Regions from separate parts of the Streptomyces sp. NPDC054841 genome, predicted to be linked through region 4. Evidence: riboswitches for the same ligand, from Rfam matches in the RefSeq annotation. Region 4 holds a riboswitch; each other region holds the start of a gene.

Region 1 (4,695 bases), on a different contig from region 4:
TGCTCGCGCTGTCCGGTCTGGTCATCCTCGCGCTGGTCCGCGAACAGACCGGCACCGAGGGCTTTCTGGTCGGCCTCGGCCTCGCCGTGCTGCCCGTCCCGCTGCTGATGGCGGCGTTCCGCTGGCTGGACCGGGTCGAGCCGGGCCCGTGGCGGAATCTCCTCTTCGCCTTCGCCTGGGGCGCCTGCGCGGCTGCCCTTGTCGCGATCATCGCGAACTCGTTCGCGACCCAGTGGATAGCCACCGCGACCGCCGATCCGTCGCACGCGGACACGATCGGCGCGACCGTCATCGCCCCGGTCGTGGAGGAGAGCGCCAAGGCGGCCGCCGTGCTGCTCCTCTTCCTCTTCCGCAGACGGGACTTCACCGGCATCGTCGACGGCGTCGTCGTCGCCGGCTTCACCGCGACCGGCTTCGCCTTCACCGAGAACATCCTGTATCTCGGCAACGCCTTCGGTGAGGACCAGGCGTTCGGCACGTCCGGCTTCGCGTCCGTCACCGCCGCGACCTTCTTCGTACGGATCGTGATGTCGCCGTTCGCGCATCCGCTGTTCACGGTGCTGACGGGCATCGGGTTCGGCCTCGCGGCGATCACGGCCCGGCGCCGGAGGTTCCGCAGGACCGTGTTGCCGCTGCTCGGTCTCACCCTCGCGATGGGCATGCACGCGCTGTGGAACGGCTCGGCGAGGTTCGGCCCGTTCGGGTTCTACGCCGTGTACGCGGCGTTCATGGTGCCGGCGTTCGGGCTGCTGACCTGGCTGGCGATCTGGACCCGGCAGCGCGAGCTGCGTACGGTCGCGGCCGAGCTGCCCGCGTACGCGGCGGCCGGCTGGCTCGCCCCTGCCGAGCCGCTCGCCCTGTCCTCCATGCGAGCGCGCACGGTGGCCCGCGACATGGCCGGCCGTACCCAGGGCCCGGCGGCCGCCCGCGCCGTCTCCGAGTACGAGGCCTTCGCGACCTCGCTGGCCTTCCTGCGCCACCGGGCCCAGCGCGGCGCGGGGGGCCCGGACTTCGTCGCCCGCGAGCAGGAGCTGCTCCATCATCTCTGGCAGCGCAGGAGCGTCGCGGGCCCGGCCCTCACGTACGCGGCCCGCGCGACGGGCCAGGTGTGGCAGCCACCGCCGTATCTGGACTACGACGGCTACAACCCGTACCGGAGGTAGCGGAGAACGCGGATCGCCGCGGCGTCGCGGACCGCACCGCGGCACGAAAAACCGGCAGCCCAGGCGTCGGGGGGGTGCGCCAGAGCTGCCGGTGACTCGAGTACGAACCCGGCGGACCAGGACCATGGCCCAGTCCGGGCCCAGGCCCGGACAGGTCCTCCTAGGCCCAGTCCGGGCGGACAGGACCTAGTGTCGTGGCCGGAACGGTTCACCGGCTCGCGACGCCCTGCACGGCACCTCGCTGCGTTGTCGCATCACCCAAGTACGCCCAGTACGAGGGCGATACTCCGCCTTGCGATGCACCGCACCGGACGCCGCGAGCTTCCCGGCAAACCTTTCCGGCCACGGCACTAGACGGAGAGCCCCTTGTCGCGCAGCCACGCCATCGGGTCGATGCCGTCGCCGCCCGGGGTGTGCACCTCCAGGTGCAGATGCGGTCCGGTGACATTGCCGGTCGCGCCGACGCGCCCGATGGTCTCGCCCGTCCCGACGGTCTGCCCCACGCCGACGGTCATCGACGACAGGTGGCAGTACCAGACCTCGGTGCCGTCCTCGAGCTCCAGCACGATGCGGTAGCCGTACGACCCGGACCAGCCCGCCGACTTGACGGTGCCTCCGTGCACGGCCTTCGCCGGCGTGCCCGTGGGCGCCGCGAAGTCGAGGCCGGTGTGGTAGCCGGAGGACCACATCGAACCGGCCTGGCCGAAGGTCGAGGTGATCGTGTACGAGGACGTCGGCAGGGAGTAGCTCGCGGCGAGCTTGGCGAGCCGCTCGGCCTCCGCCTTGCGCGCGGCCTCCTCCTCGGCCAGCCGCTTCGCCTCGGCGGCCTTGGCGGCCGCGGCCTCGGCGGCGGTCTCGGCCGCGGTCTGCTGCGCCTTCGCCTCCGCCGCGGCCTTCTCGGCGGCGGCCTTCTCCGCGGCTGCCTTCGCCTCGGCCTCGACCTCGGCCTGCTGCTGCTCCGCCTGCTGGAGGATCCGGGCACGCAGGGCCTCGCCCGCGTCACCGGCGCCCTGTCCGTCGTCCGCGGCCGTGTCGGCGACGGAGAAGGCGGTGAGCGGTGCGTTGTTCCGGCTCTCCGAGTCGGAGTCGTCCGAGGAGAGGAGGGAGCCCACGCCGGGAAGCGAATCCGCGTCCGGGAGGTGGTCCGTGATGGCGTCGGGGAGGGATATGGAGACCGGCGGCTTGTTCTGCGCGGTGGCCATGCCGCCCGCGCCGACCGCGGCGATGACGCCGACTCCGAGAACGGTGGAGCTCCGGGCGAGTCCGTTGCGCTGCTTGACGACGCGATGCCTGCCACGGACCGGACGGACCGATTCCTCGGTCGGGTTCCATTCCTCCGCCCCGGTGGCCGGGGCCCACTCGTTGGTGGGGACCCACTCGCTGGTGGGAGGTTCCTGGAGGGCAGGCTCGTTGGACGCCACGGAGGCGTTCTCCTTTCCTTCCTTATCGCCTACCGGGTTAGCTGACGGGTTCGGAGCAGGAAGGTCTCCTACGAGCACTGCGAAGTGCCCGATTCACCCCAATAGGTGGTTCCCCGGTTCCCTTGCGGGATTCGGCGCGTGCGCACGGTGCCGTCTCTTGCGACGACTGTGACGACCGCGCTGCGTTATCGAACGTTAATAGACACGGGGGGCGGATTCCAAGCTCTTCCCAGTGATCGTTAGCGACATTGGCCTGGACTTTTCAGGCACAACAGCACCGAATCGGGCGAGTTGACTGCCCCTCAATCCGGTCAGCCCTTCTGACGGTGAGTCAAATGTTATGCGGAGGGCTGTGTTTCGATTACGGTCCGTGGCGCTGCGTTCCCAGCGTTCCGTTCACGGAACCACCGGCATCGTCCTGCGCCGCTCCGGCTGCCGTTCCCCGGGCCTGGTGACCGCCAACAGCGCCATGTCGTCCGTCGACGCGCCGCCCGTATGCCGCTGTACGTCGGCGACGACCGCGTCCAGCAGCTCCTCCGGTCCGGAAAAGATCCGGCCGCCCAGCCGCTCGCCCGGATCGTAGAAGACGCCGTGCGCGTCACGCGCCTCGGTCAGCCCGTCCGTGTAGAGCAGGAGCGTGGCACCGGCCGCGTACCGGGTCTCGTACGCCCGGTCCGGCGAGGCCCCCAGATCCCCCATGCCCAGCGGCAGCGAGATCTCGGGCGGCTCCAGCATGCCCAGCGTGCCGTCCGCGGTCAGCAGGAGCGGCGGGGGGTGGCCCCGGTTGAGGATCCGGACCGCTCCGTCCTCGTGGGGGATCTCGGCGAGCACGGCGGTGGTGAAGCCCTCGAACGCGTCGAGCCCGGAACGCATGCCCTCCCGGGCGAGCGCCCGCTCCAGCCGCTGTGCCACCCCCTCCAGCGAGGACTCCTGCTCGGCGGCCTCCCGGAACGCCCCGAGGATCACGGCCACCGCTTCGACGGCGTCCAGCCCCTTCCCCCGTACGTCCCCGACGACCAGCCGCACCCCGTACGGAGTGTCCTGCGCGGCGAACAGGTCCCCGCCGATGAACGCGTCCTCCTGCGCCGCCTCGTACCGCGCGGCGATCTGCAGCCCGCCGATCCGGTCGGCCGGCGTGGGCAGCACGGCCCGCTGCGCGGCCTCCGCGATGACGCGCGCGGAAGCGAGGCGCTCGCCGCTGCGGCGTACGACCTGGTTGATGAAGAGAGCCAGCACGGAGACCGTGAACACGGTCAGCAGCTCCGTCACGGCCGGGATGTCGGAGACGGTGCCGTTGTACGCATGCAGCCCGGCCACCGCCGCGACGGCGGCGACTCCCGTCAGCAGGGTGAACAGCGCCGAGAAGAAGGGGGCGGCGACCAGCGGTGCCGCGGCGAAGAGCGGCGACGCGGTGTACGACTCCGGGGTGCCCAGGTCGAAGAAGATCCCGCCCACGATCAGCAGGAAGGGCAGCACCCGGACCATCCTGCGGCCACCGTCCCGCCGCTGTCCGTTGTCGCCTTCTCGCTGCCCCACCAGTGGTCTCCTGCCAGGTCCGCCCACGGCTGCGGACGGTACCGCGCCCCATTCAGGCTGGCCGGAGCCGCGCCGCTCAGCGACTCACCATCGGCCAACCGGACCAGTCAGGACCAGCCAGGACCGGCAAGAACCGGCAAGAACCAGCCGGTGCCCATCAGGGCCGGCCGGAACCAGTCCGGGCTGATCGGCCACCAGGGGGCCCTCCTGGTGACCGGCTCCCGTCCGACCGTCGGACGGGAGGCGCCTCAGTCGTCGCTGAGGTTGCGCTCCGCGTACACCTTCATCGCGTCACGGACGAACACAGCCGTCCCCTCCCCGTGCCGGTCGTAGTTCGCCGTGAAGCGCGGGTCGGCGACGTACATCTCGCCGAGCCCGATGACGTACGACCTGGTCGGGGCGGTCGTCACCGACAGCCATTCGCACTGCCGCTGCGCGATCGCCTGTGCTTCGTCGCTGTCGGGCGCCAGTCCGTCCTTCAGAGCCTGCCCGAAGTCACGGGCGATCGCGACCTGACGGTCCTGGAACGCCTTCTTCTCCTTGGCGCTCAGCGAACGCCACCAGCGGTCGCCCTT
Region 2 (4,695 bases), on a different contig from region 4:
GCGACGTGGCGACGACCTGCCTCGGTCAGGCCGCCTCCACCGCCGCCGTGTTGCTCGCGGCGGGCACGCCCGGCAAACGAATGGCCCTGCCCGGCGCCCGGGTCATCGTCCAGCAGCCCGCCCTGACCGAGCCGCTCCAGGGCCAGCCGACCGATCTGGACATCCAGGCACAGGAGTTGCTCCGGCTGCGCGAGCAGCTCGCCGCCATGCTCGTGCGGCACACCGGTCGGAGCGCCGAGCGCATCGCCGCCGACCTCGAACGCGACACCGTCCTCGACGCGGCAGCGGCCAGGGAGTACGGCCTCGTGGACCACATCATCAAGAACCGCAAGACGTCCGCGATTTCCACCGGCGCGAGGTGAGCCGGCCTTGCTGCCTCCGGAGCTGCCGCCCCTGCCCGCACTGACGCGCGCCGAAAGCGAGTTCATCGACTGCTATCTCGAAGTCGTCGACCAGCTGGGACGGATCAACCCGGCCCACGGCACGCACACCTATGGCGCGCTCCGTGCCGCGCAGGCACTGGCCGCACGGGCCGCGGCGCTCAGGGACTCACTGGCGCTGATGCACGCGCGCGGCGAGAGCGAGCTGCACTCGCCCACACTGACGCGCGCCCTGCGGGTGTTGGACGGGGAGCGGAGGGCCTCCCGAATCACCGTGCCGCCCGAGCCGACGAGTTGACGGCGGGCCACACGGAAGCCCGGAAGGCCGCTCGCGCCATGCCGGAGGCGTACGAGTGGGTGTCGCCCATCCGGACCACTCGCAGCTTCGGCATAAGTATCGGGCGAGTTGCGCACAGCGTTGAGCCATCTGATCGAATGCGGCGTTCCGTTGCTGGTACGGCGCTCGTCACGCGGCCACGCGAACTCGGCCAAACGGCCCTGTCCACTCCAATGGATCAGTGGTGAGGAGCTTCACAAATCGTCGTTTCAACTCGGAAATCCGGCAGAAAGTGCGTCAAGATCCCTGGGACGACAAGCCCCCGCCACCGCGGCGGGGCGGTCCGGGCGGACGCCGAGTCCTGCCGCCGCACCGGATGCCTGGTCGACATGAGGGCTTCGGCAGGAGTGGAGGACCCGAGCAGTACGGGCCGGCCGCATGGCCGGTCCTCGGGGTGAAGCCGCTAGCGCGGCCGGGCGTTCTTCGCCGGTCCGAACCCGACAGGTCATCCTTCACAGGCGGCTGACGAAGGGTTGCGCATGACTGCGCAGACACATGTCCCGTCCCTGTTGTCACGGACGGGTGCCGTCTCGGCTCTCACACTCGCCGCCGTCGGCGGCTCGCTGATCATGCCGGGCGGCGTCTCCGAGGCCCAGGCGGCCTCGGCACACGCGACGAAGGCCCTGAAGGTGGCCGCGTCGAAGAAGGGAGCGCCGTACAGGTACGGGGCCACCGGTCCGTACCGGTTCGACTGTTCAGGGCTCATTCTCTACTCGTACGAGAAGGCCGGTAAACGCCTGCCGCGCACGGCGCAGCAACAGTACAACCGCACCCGGCACATCTCCGCCCACAAGCGGCAACGCGGTGACCTGGTCTTCTTCCATGCCGGCGGGTATGTGTACCACGTCGGTATCTACGCGGGCGGCGGCAGGATCTGGCACTCGCCGAAGACCGGATCCGTCGTGAAACTGAGCAAGATCTGGTCCAAGAACGTGCGGTACGGGCGCGTGCGCTGACCCTGTGGGACCGCGTCACGCGATCGGCTGAATGCGCCGATCGGCTCAGCGGTGGCATGTTCCGCGGGGCGCGGGCTACTCGTCATGCATGCCTGATGACGAAAGCCTCCGCGCCTCGCGGGACGAGACCGAGACGGAGCAGGCCGACCGTAACTTCGTCGAGCTGCTCCAGGAGCTCCGGGTCATCCAGACCGGCGTTCAGATCCTGTTCGCCTTTCTGCTGACGCTGGCCTTCACGGCCCGCTTCCCTTCGCTCAACTCGTTCCAGCGCGGCACGTACGTGACGACGCTGATGCTGGCCGTTGTCGCGGCGGCGCTGTTCACCGCGCCCGCCGCATTGCACCGCGGTCTGTTCCGCAGAGGTGCCAAACGGGAGATCGTCGACATCTCCTCCCGGCTGGCCGGCATCGGCATGGCGGTGCTCGCCCTGGCGCTGACCTCGGCGGTACTGCTGGTCGTCGATGTCGTGCACGGCACGCCCGAGGGAGTGATCGCCGCGGCCGCGACGCTGCTCGTCTGCGCGGGGCTGTGGGGCCTGCTGCCCTGGCTCGTGGGCCTGCACATCACCTCGCAGGAGGACTCGCAGGAAGACCCGTCGTCAGCGCCCGGCGCAGGGCGGTGAGGGCCCGCGCCGGCGGCCTTCTCCACGGTCCGGGCGGTACGCGGCCGGACCGTGGCCACCGGCCGGGTCACCGCCGCGCCGACCGCCCGGCCGGCCGCCACCCGGTCAGCCGGGGTTCTGCACGGGGGCGGCGGCAGCCCAGGGCAGGACGATCCAGATGGTCTTGCCGCCCTCCGGGGTGGGGCTGACGGACAGCCGCCCGCCGCACTCCGCGGTGAGCCAGCGGATGATCACCATGCCCCGGCCGTTGTCCTGCTGGACGGCTGCGGGCAGCCGCTGCGGCCATCGGGGGTGACTGTCGGTGACGCCGATGCGCAGCTGCTCGTCGCGCTCCAGCCGGACGTCGACCGTGAAGGTCGGCGACTGTCCGAAGGTGTGCTGCACGGCGTTGGTGGCGAGTTCGGAGACGATGAGCCGTACGGTGTCGGCCGCTTCGGCCTCCCCCGGCAGTCCCCACTCGGTGAGGATGTCGGAGACGTATCTCCGCGCGGCGGGGACCGAGGCGGGATTGCTCGGCAGAGTGACGGATGCTTCCTGGTGATCTGCCATGGCGGGCTGTCCCTTTCCCACCGGGGCCGGATTGCGGCACGTAGCGGATGATGTGCCGGAACAGCCTCGGATTGTGCTTCGCGCCAGACTGCCACTCCTGCTGTCGCCGGTGGTGCCGTTCCACCAGGATATGCATATATCTGTCGCTCAAAGCGGTGAACTCTGCGACGCGAGACCGTATTTGGGCTCATACTCGGCGCTGCGATTCGCCGGGGTATTCGGCGGCCGAAGGAGGAGACGGGGATGCGGCACGGTCCCGTGGTGCGCCGGCGCAAGCTCGGGGAGGAGTTGCGCGGGCTGCGGCTCGGCGCGGGCCTCACCAGCCGGGAGGCGGCGCGGCTCGTGGGCTGGCACCAGTCGAAGGTGAGCCGGATCGAGACGGGCACGAGCGGGGCGAAGCCGGCGGACGTGGCCCGGCTGCTCGATGCGTACGGGGTCGTCGACCAGCGGCTGCGTGAACTGCTGGGGACGCTGGCCGGTTCGGCGGACGGCGGCGGTACGGGCTGGTGGCACGCCTATCGGGGGGTGATCCCGCCGCAGTACCGGGACTTCATCAGTCTGGAGTCCCAGGCGAGCACGGCCCGGACGTTGGAGACGTCGGTGGTGCCAGGGCTGCTGCAGACCCCCGACTACGCGCGGGCCGTGACCCGTTCCGCGCTCGAAGGGCTGCCGTCGGCCACCGTGGACTCACTGGTGGAGGTCCGGATCGCCCGTCAGCAAGTGCTCCGTGCGGAGCGGCCGCTGGAGTTCAGCGCGGTGCTGGACGAGGCGGTGCTGCGGCGGCAGGTGGGCGGTCCGCGGGTCATGCGCGGACAGTTGAGGAGGGTGCTGGACATGGCCCGGCTCCCCCATGTCCGGCTGCAGGTGCTGCCGTTCTCGACCGGTGGCTATGTGGGACTCACCGGACCTTTCGTTATCTTCTCTTTTCCGAACACTTCTGATCTGGACGTGGTTGTTCTTGACCACTTGACGAGTAGTCTCTATCTGGAGCGGAAAGAAGACCTTGATGCGTACGGCGCCGCGTTCCGCACCATGCAGGCGCATGCGCTCTCGCTCCACGACTCGTTGGATCTCATCACCGGGATCGGTGACGGCGCGTAGGGAAGGCACCCCCCAATGTCTGCTCACGACGCACTCTTACACACCCCGCTGCGCACTCCGTGGCAGCGCAGCAGCCGCAGTGTCGGAATGAACAACTGCGTCGAGACCGCACGCTGCGCCGACGGCGCTCTGGCCGTGCGGGACTCGAAGAACGTCCATCTGCCGGTGCTGCGGTTCTCCCCCGCCGCCTGGACCGGCTTCCTGCGCGGGCTGGGAGAGGACTCGGCCGGCTGACGGACCCACCGGCTCAGACGGCGGGCGCGCTCCCCAGGATGGTGGCGACCGCCGTCTCGACCTGCTGAGGCGTGAGATCGGCCCGCGCGGTGAGCCTGATCCGGGAGATGCCGTCCGGCACGGACGGCGGCCGGAAGCAGCCGACTGCCAGTCCCCGGGCCCTGCAGTCCGCCGCCCAGCGCACGGCCGACTCCGGCGACGGCGCCTGTACGGAGACCACGGCCGCGTCCGGACGCGCGGCCGTCAGTCCGGCGCCCGTCAGCCGGTCGTGCAGCGTCGTGGCGACGGCACGCGCACGGTCCGCGAGGGCGGGTTCGCGGCGCAGCAGCCGCAGGCTCGCCAGGGCCGCACCCGCCGCGGCCGGGGCGAGGCCGGTGTCGAAGATGAAGGTGCGGGCGGCGTTGACCAGATGGTCGATGACCCGCGCCGGGCCCAGGACCGCACCGCCCTGGCTGCCGAGGGACTTGGAGAGGGTGAGGGTGGCCACGACGCCCGTGGCGCCCGCGAGTCCCGCCG
Region 3 (4,695 bases), on a different contig from region 4:
GGCTACGTTCACCCCGACTCGGGGTCTTCGCTGATTCAACCGACTCAGCAGACTCAGGAGTTTTCTGTTGTCACACGGAAGGCACACCGCATGCGCTCCGGGAACGGTCGACACCGCCGCCCCCGTCAGGCCCCCGCTCTCATCGTCGCGGCAGGGGTGACCGGATCGGCCATCGCCATCCCGCTGCTCGGTGCGGGCTCCGCCTCCGCCGCCGACTCCGCCACCTGGAACCGCGTCGCCGACTGCGAGAGCGGCGGCATGTGGAGCGCCGACCTCGGCAACGGCTACTACGGCGGCCTGCAGCTCACCCAGGAGACCTGGGAGGCCTACGGCGGCACGGCGTACGCGCCGCGCGCCGACCTCGCCAGCCGCGCCCAGCAGATCTCGGTCGCCGAGATGGTGTTCGCCGCCCAGGGGCCGGCGGCCTGGCCGAACTGCTCGGAGATCGCCGGTCTCGTGCAGGGCGATGCCACGCTCGGAAGCGGCGCCGCTTCCACTCCCGCCGCACAGGACGGCGGCGCCAAGAGCCCGTCGTTCGGCGACGGGGCGGATGTGGCACCCGAGCCGGACGCCGACGACGCCGACAAGGACGGCGCCAAGCCCTCGGCCCCTGCTTCGTCCGCCCCGGACGCCAAGCCGTCCACCCCGACTGCCAAGCCGTCCACCCCGGCGGGCTCCGCGAGCGGCTCCGGCGAGGACTCGGACGGGGCGGGCGAGGGTGACGCCGCCGCTGACGCCGGCAAGGACACCGGCACCGGCAAGCACCGCGGCGCCCCCGCCGACAACGAGGACGAGGCGGGCAATTCGGGCGATGAGCGCGAATCCGGTCGTCATGCCTCACGAGGTGACGGATCGGCACGAGAGGGCGCCGCTACGGGAGATGGGTACACCGTCCTCCCCGGCGACAGCCTGTCGTCGATCGCGGACGCGGAAAAGGTGCCCGGCGGCTGGCCCGCGCTCTACGAGGCGAACCGGGAGGTCGTCGGCTCCGACGCCGACCTCATCCTGCCTGGCCAGAGCCTCGATCTGGGTCTGGATCAGGAGCAGTTGAAGAAGTAGTTCGCCGCCTTATGTCCGGTTCTGTGCAAGTGAGACATGAGTCTCTTCCGGTCAACTGGCGTGTCTTGTCGGTCAACTCCGGCCAACACGCCTCTCACCTGCAAAAACGGACATCTCTGCAAGTCAAATAAGCGTGTTTTCTCCCCGATGTTCGTCTTTGAACATCGGGGAGAAGTACGTTTACGGTCTGAACCGCTCGCCATCGCGGGCCCCGACGACCGCACGCCGAATCCTGCCGGCGGCCGGCGGGAACAGTCGACGCGCAAGCGCCGAAGGCAGGAGCGGGGGACCCAAGGTAAGTGCCGGACCGGCCCGATGAGGGACGGAACGGCTTGGGGTGAAGCCGCGCGCAAGTCGCGTGGCCGGGCAACTCACTTGGCCCGAACCCGACAGCTCACCTCGTAGGCGTCGGTGAGGGGAAAACTCCATGCTGCTTTCCGGCAAGGGCAAGCACCGTCGCCCGACCGTCTTCCAGCGGTCCGCCCGTATCGCCTCGCTCGCCGGTGTCACCGGCGCCGCGATCGCCGCTCCGCTGATGGCCACCGGCACCGCGTCCGCCGCCACCGCCTCCGAGTGGGACACCGTCGCCCAGTGCGAGTCCGGCGGCAACTGGTCCATCAACACCGGCAACGGTTTCTACGGCGGCCTGCAGTTCTCGGCCTCCACCTGGGCCGCGTACGGCGGTACCGCCTACGCCGCCACCGCCGACCAGGCGTCGAAGGCCCAGCAGATCGAGATCGCCGAGAAGGTCCTGGCGGGCCAGGGCAAGGGTGCCTGGCCGAACTGCGGCGTGGGCCTGTCCAACGCCGCGTACACGGGTGCCGCCCCGGCCGCCCCCAAGGCCGAGACCCCCGCCCCGAAGCGCGCTGAGGTCCCGACCACCCGCTCCGAGCGCTCCGCCGCCCCGGCCCCCGCGAAGGGCATCAAGAAGGGCGACGGCGAGTACACGGTCAAGGCCGGCGACACCCTCAGCAAGATCGCCCAGGCCAAGAAGGTCGAGGGCGGCTGGAAGAAGCTGTTCGACCTGAACAAGGACGTCATCGACGACGCGAACGTCATTCACCCGGGCCAGAAGCTCCACCTGGGCTGACGACCCGGCCCCGGGACCCGCCCCGGCCCCGGGACCCGCCCCGGTCCGGGACTCCCCGACCCGGACCGGGCGCCCCGTAGTCCCCGACGGACTCCCGTAGTCCCCCACGGGCACCCGTAGCCCGGTGGACCCGGCGGACCACCGGTCGTACACACCCCCGTCCCCCGGCTCCCCGGCCCGGCGCGCCTTCCCCCGTACGCGCCGGGTCGGGGTTTCTGTCTGTTTTGTGCCCTTTTTCGTCCCATGGGGCGGGCACCGGCTGGCTGATGCCCGCGAGCCGGATAGGCTCGTGTCGCAAGGCCAAAGCGACCCTGCATGACCTGCGCTGCACCTGCTTCGCATACGTCACATTCAGCGTCACATCCCAGAAGGAGATGCTCGTGCCGTCCATCGACGTCGTCGTAGCCCGGGAAATCCTGGACTCCCGAGGCAATCCCACGGTCGAGGTCGAGGTCGGCCTCGACGACGGCAGCACCGGCCGTGCTGCTGTCCCGTCCGGTGCGTCCACCGGTGCGTTCGAGGCCCTCGAGCTCCGCGACGGTGACCAGAACCGTTACCAGGGCAAGGGTGTCGAGAAGGCCGTCCTCGCCGTCATCGAGCAGATCGGCCCGGAGCTCGTCGGGTACGACGCCACCGAGCAGCGCCTGATCGACCAGGCGATGTTCGACCTGGACGCCACCCCGGACAAGTCCTCCCTCGGCGCCAACGCCATCCTCGGTGTCTCCCTCGCCGTCGCGCACGCCGCCTCCGAGGCCTCCGACCTCCCGCTCTTCCGCTACCTTGGCGGCCCGAACGCGCACCTGCTGCCCGTTCCGATGATGAACATCCTGAACGGCGGCTCGCACGCCGACTCCAACGTGGACATCCAGGAGTTCATGATCGCCCCGATCGGCGCGGAGTCCTTCTCCGAGGCCCTGCGCTGGGGCACCGAGGTCTACCACACCCTGAAGAAGGTCCTGAAGGACAAGGGACTGTCGACCGGCCTCGGCGACGAGGGCGGCTTCGCCCCGAACCTCGGTTCCAACCGTGAGGCCCTCGACCTCATCATCGAGGCCGTCAAGCAGGCCGGCTACGCGCCGGGCAAGGACATCGCGCTCGCGCTCGACGTCGCCGCCTCCGAGTTCTACAAGGACGGCAACTACGAGTTCGAGGGCAAGTCGCGCTCGGCCGCCGAGATGACCGAGTACTACGCGGAGCTCGTCGCCGCGTACCCGCTCGTCTCCATCGAGGACCCGCTTTTCGAGGACGACTGGGACGGCTGGAAGACCATCACCGAGAAGCTCGGCTCCCAGGTGCAGCTCGTCGGCGACGACCTGTTCGTCACCAACCCCGAGCGCCTCGCCCGCGGTATCGAGGAGGGCGCGGCCAACGCGCTGCTCGTCAAGGTCAACCAGATCGGTTCGCTGACCGAGACCCTGGACGCCGTCGAGCTGGCCCAGCGCAACGGCTTCAAGTGCATGATGTCCCACCGCTCCGGTGAGACCGAGGACGTCACGATCGCCGACCTGGCCGTCGCCACCAACTGCGGCCAGATCAAGACCGGCGCCCCGGCCCGCTCCGAGCGCGTCGCCAAGTACAACCAGCTGCTGCGCATCGAGGAGATCCTCGACGACGCGGCGGTGTACGCGGGCCGCAGCGCCTTCCCCCGCTTCAAGGGCTGACCGGCGTAAAGCACCAGCCTCCGTACGTCCCCGGCCGCGGTCCCGTACCGTGTCCGGGGACGTACGTACGTAAGAGGACGTACCAACGGGGCCGTAGTAATAACCGTAGGTAATAGGGGAGGCGAGCGATGACCGGGAAGGACCGGGACCGGTTCTCCACCGCGACCCGGCTGCGGCTGCTCGGCGAGCAGACCGCCGCCCGTGTCTACCGCTCGCAGAACCGCCGGCAGGCCCGCCGCTCCCGGCTGACCGGCCGGGCGGCCTTCCTCGCGCTGGTGGTCTGCACGATGATCGTCGCGCTCGCGTACCCGATGCGGCAGTACGTGTCGCAGCAGAACGAGATCGCCGAGCAGGAGCGGCTCGCGGCCGCGGCCCGCGAGCGCGTCGAGGAGCTGCGCGACGAGAAGGCGCGGCTCCAGGACGACGCGCACATCATGAAGCTGGCCCGCGAGCATCTGCACATGGTCATGCCGGGCGAGACCGGCTTCATCGTGATCGACCCCCGGGCCGACCAGGAGCGCCGCCCCGAGGGGGGCGCCGAGGACCACCCCTGGTACTCGAACGTCTGGGACGGCGTCGACCGCGCCGACGCGCCCCGCTGACCGGTACGGCCGAGGCCACGAATTCAACGACGCAACAGACGAGACAGACGAAGAGACGTACGTATACATGGAAACGCCCCCGCCGACCACCGAGCACACCCCGCCCACCGAGGCGGACATCGCCGCGTTCAAGGACCAGCTCGGCCGCCCGCCGCGCGGTCTGCGGGCGATCGCCCACCGCTGCCCGTGCGGCCAGCCGGACGTGGTCGAGACGGCCCCGCGGCTGGAGGACGGTACGCCCTTCCCGACGCTGTACTACCTGACCTGCCCGCGTGCGGCCTCG
Region 4 (4,695 bases):
CGGCGGGCATGCCGTGCCGGGCGGGGTGCTGGAGCGGATCCCCGCCACGGGCTCCCCCGCCACAGGCACTACCGCGGGGGCGGGGAACGCTCAGAGCGGAAGCAGGTCCGGGCGCTTGGGCTCCACGTGATCGCCGGATGATTCGCCCCGCAGCCGCCGGCCGATCCACGGTACGAGGTACTCGCGCGCCCAGAGGACGTCGTCACGGCGGACTTCGAGCGTGCCACGCGGCGGCAGTGGCGGCCACGGCTGGTCCGGGTCGGCCGGCACGTCGATGCCGAGCACCTGGGCGGCACGGAGCGCGACGCGCGTGTGACCCTCGGGCGAGAGATGCAGCCGGTCGTCGTCCCAGGCGCGCCTGTCCTGGACGGACTTGAGCGACCAGAGGTCGAGTACGGGGCAGTCGTAGCGGTCGGCGATGGCGCGGACATGCGCGGTGTACGTGGCGATCTTGCCGCGCAGATGGCGCAGCACGGGTACGCCGCGGGTGTCGAAGCCGGTGGTCACCATGACGGTGCCGACGGAGGCGGTGAGGTCGGCGACGGCCCGTTCGAAGCGTTCCGCGACGTCGTCGGGGTCGGTGCCGGGCCGGATGATGTCGTTTCCCCCGGCGCAGAACGTCACCAGGTCGGGGGCGAGTTCCTTCGCCCGCGGGACCTGTTCCTCAACGATCTGGTCGAGGAGCCTGCCTCGTACGGCGAGGTTGGCGTAGCGGAAGGTGTGTTCCGGTACCCGGTCGTCCAGGAGGACCGCGAGTCGGTCCGCCCAGCCGACGAACTGTCCCTCAGGTCCCGGGTCTCCGACGCCCTCGGTGAAGCTGTCACCGATCGCCGCATAGGACCCGATTGCGCCGTTTGTTCTTGATCGCGAATCGTCTGCCACGTCGAGACATCTTTCCTCGCGGGAAGTGACCTACGCCACCGTAGGGAGGGGTTGACGCGGGGTGATATAGGCCACCCGGTCAGTTTTCCGCAAAGCGGGAATACCCGGAAGGAGCAGGAACGCGCGCGTCCGCCGGCCCCACGATGCGGGGCCGGCGGACGGTGAGACGCCGTGTCAGGTACGGACGTCGCGTCAGATCGAGACGCCGTGCCGGCGGAGGTAGGCCAGCGGGTCGATGTCCGAGCCGTAGCTCGGGCTCGTGCGGATCTCGAAGTGCAGGTGCGGGCCGGTGGAGTTGCCGGTGGAGCCGGAGAGGCCGATCTGCTGGCCGCCGGTGACACTCTCGCCGGACGCGATGGAGAGCTGGGAGAGGTGGGCGTACTGCGAGTACGTGCCGTCGCTGTGCTTGATGACGACCTCGTTGCCGTACGCGCCGCTCCAGCCGGCCGACACGACGGTGCCCGGGCCGACGGCCTTCACGGACGTACCGGTGGCGGCGATGAAGTCGACACCGGTGTGGTAACCGCTGGACCACATGGAACCGGCGGTCTTGTACGCGGTGCTGACGCCGCCGCGGACCGGCGCGAAGAAGCCGGAGAAACTGGTCTGCGCGGCGGCGTTCGCGGCGGCGTTCGTGGCGGGGGCCTCGGCGGCGGCCGGAGCGGCCTTGGGGCGCTCGGCGGTGCGGGAGGCACGCTCGGAGGAACCGGACGGCTTCTCGCTCTTGACCGGAGCCTTGGCCTTCCGCTCGGGCTTCGCCTCGCTCCGGACCTTCGCCTCGCCCTGGGCCTTCGGCTTGCCGCCGAGGGTCAGCTTGAGTCCCGGGTGGATCAGCGACGGGTCCTCACCGACGGCGGCGCGATTGTCGGCGTACAGCTTCTTCCAGCCGCCGTTGACGCTCTGCTCCTGAGCGATCTTCGACAGGTAGTCACCGGCCACGACGGTGTACGTCGCAGGCGCCTTGGGAGCCTTCGGCGCATGCGGGGCGACGGCCTTCTTGGCGACGGCTGCGATGTGCTCGGGGGCGGCGGAGGGCGCGGACTTCTCGGCGGCATGGGCACCGAGGGCGCCGATGAGCGGGAGCGCGATGGCGGCCCCGCCCGTTCCGGCGGCGACGAATCCACGCGTGATCGGGTTGGCCCTCGGACGGCGATGCTTACCCTTACCGGGCATGGCGAATTCCTCTCCGCCGCCTGCGAGGTGAGCTGTCGGGTTCGGGCTGGAGATGCCCGGCCGCGCATGGCGCGCGACTTCACCCCGAGCCGTCCGGGATCCCGGAACGGCGTACTACCTGGGTCCCCCGCTCCTGCCACACGTGGGTGGGTGCGATATTCCGGACGGCGGCAGGATTAGGCGTTCCGACCGGATTGCGGTGACCGTAAGCGAGCCGGGTCGGCGCGAACAAGCCATCAATTCCACCGGGAACCCTTCCGCCTGATTTCGACCTGGATTTCCCGGTCACCCTCTGTAAATCACGGATCTTCGATTTCCTACGTAACAAGGGAGTTCACATGTCCGGCATCACCACAGAACGTCACAGATATGATCCCGCTCACGAACCCGAGCCCATCTCCCCCTTAACTCGGGCGCGTTACCCGAAATGGACTAATACGGACAGATCGTCCATTAGGCTCGATTGGCGCCAACTACACACGCAGGCAAGGAGTGCGCCACCCACCCCTTTCACCCAAGTCATTCCACTTGCCCCGCATTGTCCCTTTTGTGTCGCGGCCGGCTCGGCAAGCGAAACACTTCCGGGCCGCCCACCAAGTGCGCCGTGAACTCCCGGAGTTCACGAATCGGCCGCCCGGGGCTTCCGCCCAGGTGCTGACCGGACCCGGACCCGGGCGCGGTCAGCGGCGCCGCAGCCGGATCACCGTCGCGTCAAGATCACCGTGGAGACCCGTGTGCAGCCCATGGTGGAGCAGGACGGAGCCCCGGTGAACGACACCGGTGTCCAGGCACTCGTCCCGCATCCGGTAGTGGACGGTCAGCGCGAGGCCGTGCACGGGGTCGCTGAAGCACAGCCGCAGCTCGAGAGGGGTTGGGAGGCGAGGTACTCGGCGTCGGCCGTGCGGATGCGCGGCCCCCAGTGGAGATGGAGAAGCTCGTCCCGTTCGGTGACGAGCAGCGCATAGCTGCTCGTACTGCCGGACAGAACCCAGATACGACCGCTGCCAACCGACTCGATCACCCCGGCCTCTCAAATTCGCACACGTTCGCACATCATCGCGCGCGATCCACCATCGGGGCAACGGCCTGCACCTTGCCTTCAGGTGCGCCCAGGGACAGCGGCACGAAGGTCCAGCAGCTGTTGGGCATGCACCGGCACGTGGTCCTCGGCGAGACCATCGATGAGGCCACCAAGCGGAATCGGCTGGTCCAGTACGAGCGCGCGCGGCGTACTCCGGTTGCCCTCCTGCGGCGCGGCCCTTCCAGCGGAGCCGAAATGATTGCCTGAGGAATCGATGTCGTATGGTCAGGAACGCGCCATTGTCGGCGAGCGCCGACCGCAGACACGGAGGAGCCACCGTGACGCAGCAGCTGCCTCAGATCCCGTCGACCGAACCCGAGCTGGCCGGGGTGCGCAACTTCCGGGACGTGGGCGGACTGCCGACCGTTGACGGGCGCCTGGTGCGGCACGGGCGGCTCTTCCGCAGCGGCCATCTCGCGCACGCCACCGACACCGATGCCGCCTTCCTCGCCTCGCTCGGGCTCCACACGATCTTCGACTTCCGCAATGCCGCGGACCAGAAGCTGGAAGGCCCGGACGTCGAACTGCCCGGTGTGCGCAACCTCAACATCCCGCTCACCGACCCGGCGGACGGCGCCGAGTTCTGGAAGATGGTCCGCGAGGGCGACCTCGACCAGCTGAGGTCGATCCTCGCCGACGGCAAGGCGGCCGCCCGCATGGTCGCGTCGTACCGCGTGATCATCAAGGAGCGCACGGCCGAGCACAGCCGTGTGCTGCACGCGCTGGCGGAGGACAGCGTCCCGGCCCTGATGCACTGTGCGGCGGGCAAGGACCGCGCGGGTCTGTCGATAGCGGTCTCCCTGCTGGCGGTCGGTGTCGAGCGGGACGCCATCGAGGCCGACTACCTGAAGTCGAACGACCCGCACCGCCGCTACAAGGTGCGCCGCGGCGACAACGCGCCCGCCGGGATGTCGCCGGAGGTCATGGAGCTCCTCAGCCCGCTCTTCGACGCCCGCTCCGAGTACCTGGCGGCGGCGTTCGAGACCATCGAGGAGACCTGGGGCAGCACCGAGAGCTATCTTTCCGAGGGCCTCGAGATCACGCCCGAGACGCGTGAGCGGCTGCGCGACCGTCTGCTGGACGGATCGGCCTGAGCCCTTGCCGGGCGGCGGGTCACTGGCCGCCCACGGTGAACAGCAGATAGAGGAAGGCCGCGAAGAGGTGGCCTGCCACCAGATAGGCGAAGAGCCGGACGATCAGTCCGACGGGGAACGCGGATTCCTGGCTCGATTCCTGGCTCGATGACGGCTTCCGGGGCATGGCGGTCTCCTCAGGCGTGCGGGTGTACGTGCCACGGGGGCACACAGGGGCAGACGTGCGGTGTGCGGATCAGACGTGCGGGTGTGCGTGCGGGTCGGGGCTCTGCAGCAGCGTGTGGACGAAGAGCAGCTCGGCCCCGCCGATCGTGGCGGCGGCGATACGGTGCGGTGTGAGCGAGTCGAAGTGGGCGCTGTCCCCGGGGTCGAGTTCATGGACCGTGTCGCCGAGGCCGAGCCGCAGCCGCCCTTCGAGTACGTACAGCCACTCCTCGCCCGGGTGCACCCGCACCAGTTCCTCCT

The links. A riboswitch is a leader RNA that binds a small molecule or an ion and turns the genes downstream of it on or off. The one in region 4 is predicted to bind cyclic di-AMP.
Region 1: it holds a riboswitch for cyclic di-AMP, as region 4 does, so the genes downstream of both, ACWGI8_RS22305 (M23 family metallopeptidase) here and ACWGI8_RS25565 (M23 family metallopeptidase) in region 4, are expected to answer to the same signal.
Region 2: it holds a riboswitch for cyclic di-AMP, as region 4 does, so the genes downstream of both, ACWGI8_RS24565 (C40 family peptidase) here and ACWGI8_RS25565 (M23 family metallopeptidase) in region 4, are expected to answer to the same signal.
Region 3: it holds a riboswitch for cyclic di-AMP, as region 4 does, so the genes downstream of both, ACWGI8_RS22620 (transglycosylase family protein) here and ACWGI8_RS25565 (M23 family metallopeptidase) in region 4, are expected to answer to the same signal.

Annotation. Positions count from the first base shown of each region.
Region 1 covers NZ_JBSGZO010000168.1:4,318-9,012, reverse strand. The annotation lists gene ACWGI8_RS22310 (PrsW family intramembrane metalloprotease) at 1-1,163, shown strand, start outside; gene ACWGI8_RS22305 (M23 family metallopeptidase) at 1,514-2,584, opposite strand; cyclic di-AMP (ydaO/yuaA leader) riboswitch at 2,596-2,731, opposite strand; gene ACWGI8_RS22300 (PP2C family protein-serine/threonine phosphatase) at 2,981-4,069, opposite strand; gene ACWGI8_RS22295 (MerR family transcriptional regulator) at 4,369-4,695, opposite strand, start outside.
Region 2 covers NZ_JBSGZO010000200.1:684-5,378, forward strand. The annotation lists gene ACWGI8_RS24555 (ATP-dependent Clp protease proteolytic subunit) at 1-362, shown strand, start outside; gene ACWGI8_RS24560 (hypothetical protein) at 370-678, shown strand; cyclic di-AMP (ydaO/yuaA leader) riboswitch at 1,042-1,193, shown strand; gene ACWGI8_RS24565 (C40 family peptidase) at 1,197-1,673, shown strand; gene ACWGI8_RS24570 (DUF6328 family protein) at 1,762-2,295, shown strand; gene ACWGI8_RS24575 (ATP-binding protein) at 2,401-2,844, opposite strand; gene ACWGI8_RS24580 (helix-turn-helix domain-containing protein) at 3,088-3,945, shown strand; gene ACWGI8_RS24585 (DUF397 domain-containing protein) at 3,961-4,179, shown strand; gene ACWGI8_RS24590 (8-amino-7-oxononanoate synthase) at 4,193-4,695, opposite strand, start outside.
Region 3 covers NZ_JBSGZO010000173.1:8,550-13,244, forward strand. The annotation lists gene ACWGI8_RS22615 (transglycosylase family protein) at 91-1,059, shown strand; cyclic di-AMP (ydaO/yuaA leader) riboswitch at 1,317-1,482, shown strand; gene ACWGI8_RS22620 (transglycosylase family protein) at 1,487-2,149, shown strand; gene eno (phosphopyruvate hydratase) at 2,530-3,810, shown strand; gene ACWGI8_RS22630 (FtsB family cell division protein) at 3,939-4,412, shown strand; gene ACWGI8_RS22635 (DUF501 domain-containing protein) at 4,480-4,695, shown strand, end outside.
Region 4 covers NZ_JBSGZO010000214.1:1,915-6,609, forward strand. The annotation lists gene ACWGI8_RS25560 (SGNH/GDSL hydrolase family protein) at 91-882, opposite strand; gene ACWGI8_RS25565 (M23 family metallopeptidase) at 1,075-2,055, opposite strand; cyclic di-AMP (ydaO/yuaA leader) riboswitch at 2,060-2,214, opposite strand; gene ACWGI8_RS25570 (hypothetical protein) at 2,736-2,891, opposite strand; gene ACWGI8_RS25575 (hypothetical protein) at 2,981-3,343, shown strand; gene ACWGI8_RS25580 (tyrosine-protein phosphatase) at 3,415-4,230, shown strand; gene ACWGI8_RS25585 (DUF6126 family protein) at 4,250-4,396, opposite strand; gene ACWGI8_RS25590 (helix-turn-helix domain-containing protein) at 4,466-4,695, opposite strand, start outside.